Regions from separate parts of the Cellulomonas sp. P4_D11 genome, predicted to be linked through region 1. Evidence: predicted binding sites of a transcription regulator. Region 1 holds the regulator's gene; the other holds the start of a gene.
The links. Region 1 encodes HrcA, which represses chaperone genes, less so after heat shock. Its sites were predicted from a motif close to TTNGCACTCGNNNNNNNCGAGTGCNAA; they were not measured.
Positions count from the first base shown of each region.

Region 2: a site for HrcA is predicted at 2,300-2,326, ahead of groES (co-chaperone GroES). Genes of this name have one in related genera too.

Region 1 is NZ_JBFUIK010000027.1:3-5,590, reverse strand. Features, by position in the region: gene AC1DT4_RS15445 (PhoH family protein) at 1-543, opposite strand, end outside; gene AC1DT4_RS15440 (16S rRNA (uracil(1498)-N(3))-methyltransferase) at 676-1,434, opposite strand; gene dnaJ (molecular chaperone DnaJ) at 1,457-2,584, opposite strand; gene hrcA (heat-inducible transcriptional repressor HrcA) at 2,640-3,662, opposite strand; gene AC1DT4_RS15425 (DUF3097 domain-containing protein) at 3,803-4,660, shown strand; partial or broken gene AC1DT4_RS15420 (DUF2189 domain-containing protein) at 4,709-5,588, opposite strand, start outside.
Region 2 is NZ_JBFUIK010000014.1:123,507-129,094, reverse strand. Features, by position in the region: gene AC1DT4_RS11000 (glutamate--cysteine ligase) at 1-1,066, opposite strand, end outside; gene AC1DT4_RS10995 (class I SAM-dependent methyltransferase) at 1,066-2,247, opposite strand; gene groES (co-chaperone GroES) at 2,465-2,761, shown strand; gene AC1DT4_RS10985 (WhiB family transcriptional regulator) at 2,940-3,236, opposite strand; gene AC1DT4_RS10980 (MerR family transcriptional regulator) at 3,485-4,396, shown strand; gene AC1DT4_RS10975 (helix-turn-helix transcriptional regulator) at 4,619-5,290, shown strand; gene guaB (IMP dehydrogenase) at 5,330-5,588, shown strand, end outside.

The DNA.
Region 1 (5,588 bases):
GACCGCGGGCCGCGTGAGCACGATGCGGTGCACCTTGCGGTCCTGGAGCGCCTGCACGGCCTTGGCCATCGCCAGGTACGTCTTGCCCGTCCCCGCGGGGCCGATGCCGAACGTCACCGTGTGCCGGTCGATCGCGTCGACGTAGTCCTTCTGCCCCGGGGTCTTGGCCCGGATGGTGCGGCCGCGCCCCGTGAGGATGTTGAACGACAGCACGTCCGCGGGACGCGCGGTCGACGCCGCCGTCAGCATGGCGACCGACCGGGTCACCACGTCGGGCGTGAGCGGGGTGCCGCCCGCCGCCATCTCGACCAGCTCGTCGACCAGGCGCGACACGAGGGCGACGTCCCCGACGGGTCCGGCGAGGGTCACCTCGTTGCCGCGGACGTGGATGTCGACGGAGGTGAACCCCGACTCGATGGTCCGGAGCACCTCGTCCCGCAGGCCGAGCAGCTCGACCATCGAGACCTCGGAGGGGACGCTGATCCTGTGCTCGACGCGTGCGGGTGCCCCGGTGGGACGCGCTGCGGAAGTGGACTCGGCCATGTGCTCGGCGTGCGCCGTGCGCTCCTTAGCTCGGATGCGGTCAGGGACTGCTGTCGGTCTGCCGGCAGGGAGGGGTGTCCCGGACGACGTCGACAGTCTACGAGTCGACGCCGACACCATTCCCCTGCGTGCTCAGGCCCACCGGCCGAGCCGCTCGGCCACCAGCGCGAGCGCGACGGGCCCGGCCGTCGAGGTCCGCAGCACGTGCGGTCCGAGGCGTACCGCGCTCGCGCCGGCCTCGACGAGGCGCCCCAGCTCGGCGTCGCCGATGCCGCCCTCGGGGCCGACCACGACGAGGCACTCCCCGGCGGTCGGCAGGCCCGTCGCCGCGATGGCGTCGGTCGCGTCCTCGTGCAGCACGAGCGCGACGCCGCCGGTCGCCACGACCGCGCGGACCCGTTCCGCCAGCCCGCGCCCGTCGAGCGCGACCTCGACCTCGGGCACGCGGGCTCGTCGCGACTGCTTGGCGGCCGCCCGCACCGTGCCCAGCCAGCGCGCCCGGCTCTTCGCGGCCCGGTCCCCGCGCCACACGACGATCGACCGCTCCGCCTGCCACGGGACCACGACGTCGACGCCGACCTCCGTCGCCGCCTCGATCGCCATCTCGTCGCGGTCGCCCTTGGCGAGCGCCTGCACCAGCACGAGGGCGACGGCGGGTGCGGGCTCGACGACCCGCTGCCGGACCTGCACGACCACGCCGTCGGCCGTCACCGCGTCGACGACCCCGACGAGGCGCACGCCGGCGCCGTCGACGACGTCCACGCGCTCGCCCGGCCCGCGCCGCTGCACGACGCCCGCGTGCCGACCCTCGGTGCCGTCGAGCAGGTAGGTGCCGCCGTCGACGACGGCGTCGAGCGTGCCGGGCTCGGCCAGGAAGACGGGCGCGCTCACGACGCGGCCGGTGCGGTCATGCTCAGCGGCCCGAGAGCTTGTCGCGCAGCTTGGCGAACACGCCCGTGTTCGACGCGGCCAGCCGCGCCTCCGGACGCTCCTCGCCGCGCAGCGTCGCCAGCCGGCGCAGCAGCTCGGCCTGCTCCTCGTCCATCGCGGTGGGCACGTGCACCTCCACGTGGACGTGCAGGTCGCCGCGGCCGGCCGCGTGCAGGTGGCCGACGCCGAGGCCCTTGATCGTGACGACCTGCGCCGGCTGGGTACCGGGCCGCAGGTCCACCTCGCGCGCGCCGTCCAGGGTGTCGAGCATGAGGACCGTGCCGAGCGCCGCCGCGGTCATCGGGACCTCGAGCGTCGCGTGCAGGTCGTCGCCGCGCCGCACGAAGGTGTCGTGCTTGCGCTCGCGGACCTCGAGGTAGACGTCGCCGGCCGGACCGCCGGCCGGGCCGACCTCGCCCTGGCCGGTGAGCTTGATCCGGGTGCCGGTGTCGACGCCCGCTGGCACGTCGACGCTGAGCGTGCGGCGCGAGCGGACGCGGCCCTCGCCGGAGCACTCGGTGCACGGCTCGGGAATGACGGTGCCGAAGCCGTGGCACGCGGCGCAGGGCTGCGTCGTCATGACCTGGCCGAGGAACGACCGGGCGACCCGCTGCACCGAGCCGCGGCCGCCGCAGACCTCGCAGGTGCGCGGCGAGGTGCCCGGGCGGCAGCACGAGCCGCTGCAGGTCGGGCAGACGACGGCGGTGTCGACGGGGACGTCCTTGTGGACGCCGAACGTGACCTCCGCCAGGTCGAGGTCGAGCCGGACGAGCGCGTCCTGGCCGCGCCGCGCGCGCGGGATGGGCCCGCGCTGCTGCGCGGCACCGGTGGCCGCGCCGAAGAACGTCTCGAAGATGTCCTGGAAGCCGAACCCGCCGCCCATGCCGCCGCCGGGCGACGACGGGTCGCCGCCGAGGTCGTACGCGCGGCGCTTCTCGGGGTTGCCGAGCACGTCGTAGGCGCGCGAGACGTCCTTGAACCTGTCCTCGGAGCCGGGGTCCGTCCCGGCGACGTCGGGGTGGTGCTCGCGCGCGAGCTTGCGGTACGCCTTCTTGATCTGCTCGGGGCTGGCGTCACGCGGGACGCCGAGGACCTCGTAGTAGTCGGTCACGAGTGGGGGTGCTCACTTCCAGCTGTCGTTGACAGGGTCACGGTCATTGCGCCGGTCATTGCGCGAGGATGCGCGTCAGGTAGCGGGCCACGGCGCGGACCGCGGACATGGTGCCGGGATAGTCCATGCGGAGGGGCCCGATGGAGCCGATGCGCGCCACGGACCCGCCGCCCTCGTCGCCGTAGCCCGTGGTCACGAAGCTCGTCTCGAACAGCCCGTCGTGCTGGTTCTCGCGCCCGATGCGCACGGACACCGTCGCCGAGTCCTCGGCCATCTCCGAGAGCAGGCGCAGCAGCACCACCTGCTCCTCCAGGGCCTCCAGGACCGGGCCGATCGACCGCACGTCGGTGCCACCGACGCGGGCGAGGTTCGCGGTGCCGGCGAGCACGACGCGCTCCTCGCTCTCCTGCGCCAGGGTCTCCTCGACGACGGCGACCACCGCGTGCACGAGCGCCTGGTCGGTCGGCGCGAAGGCGTCCGTCAGCTCGCCCAGGGCCACGGGCAGCTCCGAGAGGCGCCGTCCCGCGGCGCTCACGTTCAGGCGGGAGCGCAGGCGCGCGACGACGGCCTCGTCCAGGTCCGACGAGAGCTCGAGCGTGCGCTGCTCGACCCGCCCGGTGTCGGTGATGAGCACCACCAGCAGGTGGCGCGCCCCGACGGGGACGAGCTCGACGTGGCGCAGCGCCGAGCGCCGCAGCGACGGGTACTGCACGACGGCGACCTGCTGCGTCAGCTGCGCGATGAGGCGCACGGCGCGGTCGACGACGTCGTCCAGGTCCTGCGCGCTCTCGAGGAACGCGCCGATCGCGCGCCGCTCGGGGCTCGACAGCGGCTTGACGGTGGAGAGCCGGTCCACGAACAGCCGGTAGCCCTTGTCCGTCGGGACCCGCCCGGCCGACGTGTGCGGCTGCGCGATGTAGCCGCCCTCCTCGAGCGCGGCCATGTCGTTGCGGATGGTCGCGGGCGACACGCCGAGCGAGTGCCGCTCCACCAGCGCGCGCGAGCCCACGGGCTCCTTGGTGGCGACGTAGTCCTCGACGATCGCGCGCAGCACGTCCAGCCGCCGGTCCTCGCTCATGTCGCCTCCTCCGTCGTCGGGCTCGTCAGATGCCCGAGCGGGTAGCACTCCCCGCACGGGAGTGCCAATGCTACGCCGCGGAGCCGACACCCACGGGGCGGCTGCCGACCATCCGGCGCGACGGCCCCTACGCTGCCCGGGTGAACGACGACCGCTACGGCTCGGACGTGCTCGGGGGCTCCGGCTCGACGCACCACCGGCCGGCCCGCACCAGCCGCCCCCAGCCCGCCGAGACCGGCCTGGTCGTCGAGGAGGTCACCACTGGGTGGGTCGGCGCCGTCGTCCGCGTCGAGAAGTCGGGCGGCCAGCACGTGGTCGTGCTCGAGGACCGGCGCGGCCGCACCCGCACGTTCCCGCTGGGCCGGGGCTTCTGGCTCGACGGCGAGCCCGTGGCGCTCACTGCGCCGGTCCGCGCCCCGGCGCCCGCGAAGCCCGCCCGCACCGCGTCGGGCTCGGTCGCGGTGCACGACGCCCGTGCGCGCGTGGCCCGCGGCAGCCGGATCTGGGTCGAGGGCAAGCACGACGCCGAGCTGGTGGAGAAGGTCTGGGGCGACGACCTGCGCCTCGAGGGCGTCGTGGTCGAGCTGCTCGACGGCGTCGACAACCTCGCGGTCGCCCTGCGCGACTTCGCCCCCGGCCCCGGTCGCCGCGTGGGGGTGCTGGTCGACCACCTCGTGGCCGGGTCCAAGGAGAGCCGGATCGCCGCCGACGCCGTCCGCGGCCTCCCGGCCGGCTCCGTGCTCGTCCTCGGGCACCCCTACGTGGACGTCTGGCAGGCCGTGCGGCCGGAGCGCGTCGGGCTGGCCGCCTGGCCCGTGATCGAGCGGGGCACGGAGTGGAAGCACGGCATCCTGCGAGAGCTCGGCTGGCCGGCCGAGGACCAGGCAGACGTCGCCCGCGCCTGGCAGCGGATCCTGCGCTCGGTGCGCAGCTACGCCGACCTGGAGCCCAGCCTGCTGGGCCGGGTCGAGGAGCTGATCGACTTCGTCACGACGTGACGGTGCCCGGCCCGCCGTGCTGGCGGGCCGGGCACCAGGAGTCGTCCGTCAGGGCACGAGCTGGGCGACCGGGTCGCCCAGCAGGCGGCGGAACAGGAAGGCCGTGGCGATGAGGACCACGGGGATGGCGACGAACAGGCCGAGGCCGCACAGCAGGGCGCCGACGAAGATGATGACGATGCTGAGCAGGTAGAACAGGATCGTCGTCGACAGGTTGGCAGTGATGAGCTGCACGCTCGACCGCAGCGCGTCGATCGGGCTCAGGTTCTTGTCGATGACGAACCAGAGCGTGAAGAACACGAGGAAGTTCACGGCCACGGAGATCAGCCAGCCGATGATCGGGATCCACGACACGAAGCCGACCACCAGGTTGATGCCGGCGAGCAGCAGCGCCGTCAGCAGGATCGGGCCCACGTTGGTGAACGTGAAGAAGTCGCCCAGCCTGGTCGCGCGCCCGTCGGTGAGGCCGAGCGCCGCGCGGATGAACGCCGCCTCGATCAGGTACCCGACCAGCGCGAGCGCCGCGTAGAGGATCACGGTCACGAACGAGAACCCGGCGCCGACCAGCCCCCCGCCGTTGCCGTTCGGGTCGGTCAGGCTGGCGGACCCGATGAGGATCGCCCAGAGGATCGCGGCCACCGCCGCACCGATGACCAGCCAGATCAGCGTCGCGAGGATGAAGAGGCCACCGGCCCGCGTGAACCCCTTCCAGCCGTAGGAGTAGGCCTCGCCGATCGGCGACGGCTGGATCATCGGCGCGCCGTAGCCCGGCCCGGGCGGCGGGTAGGCGCCGGGGGGCGCCTGCCCGTAGGCGGGCGCGGGCGGCGGCGGGTAGCTCCCGGGAGCCGGCTGGCCGTAGGGCGACGCGGGCGGCTGGCCGTAGTCGGGCGCGGGCGGCGGGGGCGGCGGCGGGTAGCCACCGGCAGGT
Region 2 (5,588 bases), on a different contig from region 1:
CGCGCTGCCGCTGGTACGACGCGCCGCGACGGAGGATCACGCGGACCTGCTCGAGCTCGGCGGCGCAGCCGAGGCGCTCCGCGACGGGGGCCAGGTCGACCAGCCAGCGGCTGACGGCGTCGGTGACCAGCTCCTCGTCGCCGGCCGCGTCGGTGATGATGATCGCGTCCATGCCGTAGCGCGCCGAGCGCCACTTGTTCTCCTGCGCGAACCAGGGCGGGAGCGTCGGCAGGGTCTCGCCGCCGTCGAGCATCGTCGAGAAGTGCTCGACGAAGCAGTGCGTGAGCGCCGAGATGGCCGCGACCTCGAGCAGGTTCGACGCGCCGTCGGCGATCCGCATCTCCAGCGTCCCGAACCGCGGCGACGGCCGCACGTCCCAGCGGACCTCGTCGAACTGGTCGATCACGCCCGTGTGCATCATGTCGCCCACGTACTGCTCGAGCTGCGACCACTCCTCGAACCCGAAGGGCAGCCCCGCGGTCGGCAGCTGCTGGAACAGGAGCGCGCGGTTGGAGGCGTAGCCCGTGTCCTTGCCGCCCCAGAACGGGGACGACGCCGACAGCGACTGGATGTGCGCGAAGACGGTGAGCATGGCCCGGGAGATCGGCAGGACCTTGGCGCGGTCCTCGATGCCGACGTGCACGTGCACCCCGTAGATGAGCATCTGCCGGCCCCACCACTGGGTGCGGTCGATCAGGGTGGCGTACCGCTGCTTGTCGGTGACCTTCTGCTGGGCCCAGTGCGCGAACGGGTGCGTGGCGCCGCCCATGAGCTCGATGCGCAGGGGCGTCGAGACGGTCCGCACCTCGTCGAGCGCGCGCTGCAGGTCGGCCGTCGCCTCGCCGATGGTCCGGCACTTGCCCGACCTGATCTCGACCGTGTTGAGCAGCAGCTCCTGCGTGATCAGCGGGTGCTCGGTGCCGTCGGCCGGCCGGACCGCTGCGAGGACCGCCTCGGCCGCCTGCCGCAGGTCGCCGGAGTCGGCGTCGACGAGGCCGACCTCCCACTCGATCCCGACCGTCGAGCGCTCCGACTGCGCGAACGGCAGGGTCACCGGCGCGGCCATCAGGCCGGCTCCACCACGAGGACCTGCTGGCTGCCGGCGACGCGCGTGAGGATGATCGTCGCCGTCGCGGCGCCGCGCAGGTCGAGCTGGCGCCGCAGCTGCTCGGGCACCACCGCCGTGCCGCGCTTCTTGATCGTCAGCCTGCCCACGTCGCGCCCCCGTAGGTAGGTGCGGAGCCGCTTCAGTCCGAACGGCATGGTGTCGAGCACGCGGTAAGCCGTCGCCGTGGGCACCGGGACGAGGGTGTCGGAGGTCACGTACGCGATGGTGGCGTCGACGAGCCGACCCCGCACCTGCGCCGCCGTCTCCCCGACGAGGCCCGCGCGGATGACCGCGCCGTCGGGCTCGTACAGGTAGCCGCCCACCGGTCCGGTCGGCGGCCGCTCGTCGGAGGTCTGCTCGACCACGTGGGCCTCGCCGTCCCGCAGCACCAGGGCCGTGCGACCGGGCCCCTCGGGCGCCAGCGGGCCGAACCAGAGGCCGACCTCGACCACGTCGCCGTCCATCGAGACCCACTGGGCGTGGGCGTCGGCCGGCAGGGCGGTGTGGGGGATGCCGGGGCCCAGCTTGAGCCCGAGCGCGGGGACCGTCGACCGCAGCGCGAGGACCGAGTCCAGCGAGGGCTCGTAGGCGGACGGGTCGAAGACGCGGCTCCCCGACGACGTCCGGCGGGCCGGGTCCGCGTACACCCCGTCGACGCCCTCTGCCTCGAGGTCGAGCGCGAGCCCGTCGCCGTGCCGCACCACGGCGTCGGGGAAGTGCCGCAGGTTCACGGTCGCGATCGCCGCGGTGGCCTCGTCGAGGTCGGTGGCCAGCACCCGCAGGCCGATGCCGGCGAACGCCATGGCGTCGGCGCCGATCCCGCTGGTGAGGTCGGCGACCAGCGTGCAGCCGGCGTCGCGGAACCGCCGGGCGTGGTGCGCCGCGACCGTCAGGCGCGTGGCCTGCTCGAGCCCGGCCGACGTGAAGAGCATGCCGTCCGCGAACGTGCCGAACTTGGCGGCGGCCTTCGCGCGCAGGCGCGACTGCGTCAGGGCGGCGGCGACGAGCGCCGGGTCGATCCCCTCGTCGCGCAGGCGTTCCGAGAGGGCCATCGTGCGGGTCTCGTCGTAGGGCGGCAGCGCCGACAGCAGGGCCCAGCCGGCCGGGCTGAGCAGCTGGGCGATGCCGTCGCGATCCATGCCGCGATCCTCGCACGCAGCGCCCCTCCCAGGGGCGGGTCCGAGCGGCGCGCTGGCACTCGCCTTGACCGAGTGCTAACCGCTTCCTAGAGTGAGTGGCTGGCACTCTCCCGGTGAGTGTGCCAGCTGCGCTCCAGGCCACGGCACCCGCGACGACGTGGCCCGACAGCGCGCACGAACCTCAGAGAACTACTCACATGCGAAGGGGAGGTCCGCTGTGTCGGTCTCCATCAAGCCCCTCGAGGACCGGATCGTCGTCAAGACGCTCGAGGCAGAGGCGACGACCTCGTTCGGTCTCGTCATCCCGGACAGCGCCAAGGAGAAGCCCCAGGAGGGCGAGGTCCTGGCGGTCGGTCCCGGCCGTGTCGATGACAACGGCAACCGGATCCCGCTCGACGTCGCCGTCGGCGACAAGATCATCTACTCGAAGTACGGCGGCACCGAGGTCAAGTACTCGGGCGAGGAGTTCCTCATCCTCTCCGCTCGCGACATCCTGGCGATCGTCGTCAAGTGATTCCGGGGGCGCACTAGTCGCCCCGCACGCAGCAGGGCCCTCACGGCGATGCCGTGGGGGCCCTGCTCGTTCTCCGACGTCCGCGCAGCCGGTGCCCCTGGCGCCGACTCTGCTGCGCGCACGAGAGAGCCCTCCCCTCGTCGTGCCGAGGGGAGGGCTCCGGTCGTCGTCTGTGCGCTCAGCCCACCCGGCTGGCGCGGCCGCGCTGGGCGAGGACCGCCGTGCGCTCGTCCTCGGACAGGCCGCCCCACACGCCGTAGGGCTCCCGGACGGCGAGCGACTGCTCGCGGCACTCCTTGATCACGGGGCACGTGGCGCAGATCGCCTTGGCCGCCTCGGCGCGGCGACGGCGTGCGGAGCCACGCTCACCCTCGGGGTGGAAGAAGAGGTCCTGGTCCTCGTCGCGGCACGCTCCGTCGAACTGCCACTCCCACAGGTCCATCACCGGTCCGGGAAGGCGCGAGATCTCGGCCATGAGTTCCTCCTCAGTCGATCCGCCGAGCCGCCGGTGGGCGACTGCGCCGGGAAGTCGTGAACACGGGAAGCCCGCCGATGAGGTCGGGGTGACGCGTTGGAGAGGACGTTACAACCGCGCCAGAAGTTGTTCAAGACCGTGTCACACATTCGTGTGATGACGCGATTGCCGACGAACGTGCAGGTCGGCGTGTCGCGCCGCGACACGCCTGGGCGGGCTGAATCGCGTCGGCCTGGCAGAATCGCGCCATGGTGACGCGCGAGGACGACGAACCGGCGGGACCGCCGACGCCCGCTCTCGCCGTCGCCGCCGTCGCGCGCCGGCTCGGAGTGGCTCCTGCGACGCTGCGCACGTGGGACCGCCGGTACGGGCTCGGCCCGTCCGAGCACTCGGCCGGTGCGCACCGCCGCTACTCGGCCGTCGACGTCGAGCGGCTCCTGGTGATGCGCCGGCTCACGCTGGACGGCGTGGCACCGGCGGAGTCCGCGCGCATCGCGCTCGCCACCGATGTGGCCGCCACGGTGTCGCCCGGCCTGCTCGACGGCGCCCCGACCCCGACCGCGCTGGTCGACGCCGCGCTCGCCGGGGACGTCGAGCGGTGCGGTCGGCTGCTCGCGCTGCAGCCGTCCGACGACGTCGTCTCGTGGTGGACCGAGCTGGTCGAGCCTGCGCTCGCCGCGCTGGCCCGGCGGACCGTCGTGGACCCGCCCGGGGTCGACGCGGTCGCCGCCGTGCACGAGGGAGTCCTCGCCGCTCTGCGGGCGCGCCCGGTGACCGCGCCGGCGCGCCGGCCGGTCGTCCTGGTGCTCGTCGCGCCCCGGGAGGTCCGGCCGCTCGTGGCGCACGCGCTGGCCGGCGCCCTGGCGGCGCGGGGTGTCGACGCCCGGATCGTGGGCGGCCCGGTGGGTGCCCACCACGCCGTCGAGCTGGCCGCGATGACGCGGACCCGCGCGGTGGTCACCCTCGGGGAGCGGGCCGACGCGGACCTCGAGGTGGTCGAGCGGCTCGCCCGCGAGCAGCCCGACCTCGCGCAGTTCGTCATGGTGCCGGAGGGGGCCGCCCTGGCCGTCCCCGTCGGCCGGTCGGTGCACCGGGCGCGCACGTTCACGGGGCTGCTGCACGAGGTGCTCGCGGTCGCGACGGCGGGTGTCGAGCGCTGAACGGACGAATCGCCGCCGCCGAGTGGGGGAGACATTCCACGCAGGGGACGCAGAGGCGGACGAAGCCCCGGCCGGAGCGGGTGGGGTTCGGCTCTGCGGCTAACTTCTGCCTGATCGTCGGCCGATAGAAGTCACGTGCCCCGGATGGGGACCGAGAGGGGAATCAACATGGCGGGAGTCGTGGTCTGTCACGGCTCGGCGGTCGTTCGTGAACGGCTCGTCGTGACCTCCATCGGCGTGCCTGCGCTCGGTCCGGTCCGTGCGGCGTCGTCGGTGGACGAGCTGCTGAGCCTGGCGCGGCGCATGCCGCCGACCGTCGTGCTGCTCGACGCGCACCTGGCTGCACCGGGGGCGATCGAGGCGATCCGTCGTCTGCGTGCGGTCGCGCCCGCCGCGGCCATCGTCCTGCTCGCGCTCCCGGACGACACCGTGGCGCTCGACCGTGCGCTCGCGCTCGGCGCCCGGGGCTTCCTGGCGCCCGACGTCGGCCGCGCCGAGCTGTCCGCCGTCGCCGCGCACGTGCTCGCCAGCCCGGTCCTGCCCGCCTCGGCCGCGCCGCGCACGCCCCCCGTCGACGTGCCCAGCCAGGGCGGCTTCCGGGGAGACGCGCGCACGCCGTCGGAGGGCGTGCCCGTCGTGGCCCCCGCCGACGCGAACGCCGCGCCGGTGGGCGTGCCCACCACGGGGGCGATCCCCGGCGTGCCCCTGACCAAGCGCGAGATCGAGGTGCTGACGGGCATGAGCCACGGGCGCTCGAACGCGCAGATCGGTGCGGAGCTGTACCTCTCCGAGGACACCGTCAAGACCCACGCGCGCCGCCTGTTCCGCAAGCTGGGCGCCAACGACCGGGCCCAGGCGGTCGCGATCGGGCTGCGCCGCGGGCTCATCCGCTAGGTCGTCGGGGATGCCCGTCAGCCCGCGTATCCTTGCGGGATGACGGAGCACTCGCCTGCCGACCCGTTCGCCCGCATCGGGCTCACCTACGACGACGTGCTCCTCCTGCCAGGGGAGACGGACGTCATCCCGAGCGAGGTGGACACCACCTCGCGGCTGACGCGCGAGATCTCCGTGCGCGTGCCGCTGCTGTCGGCCGCCATGGACACCGTGACCGAGTCGCGCATGGCCATCGCCATGGCGCGCCAGGGCGGCATCGGGATCCTGCACCGCAACCTGTCCATCGAGGACCAGGCGC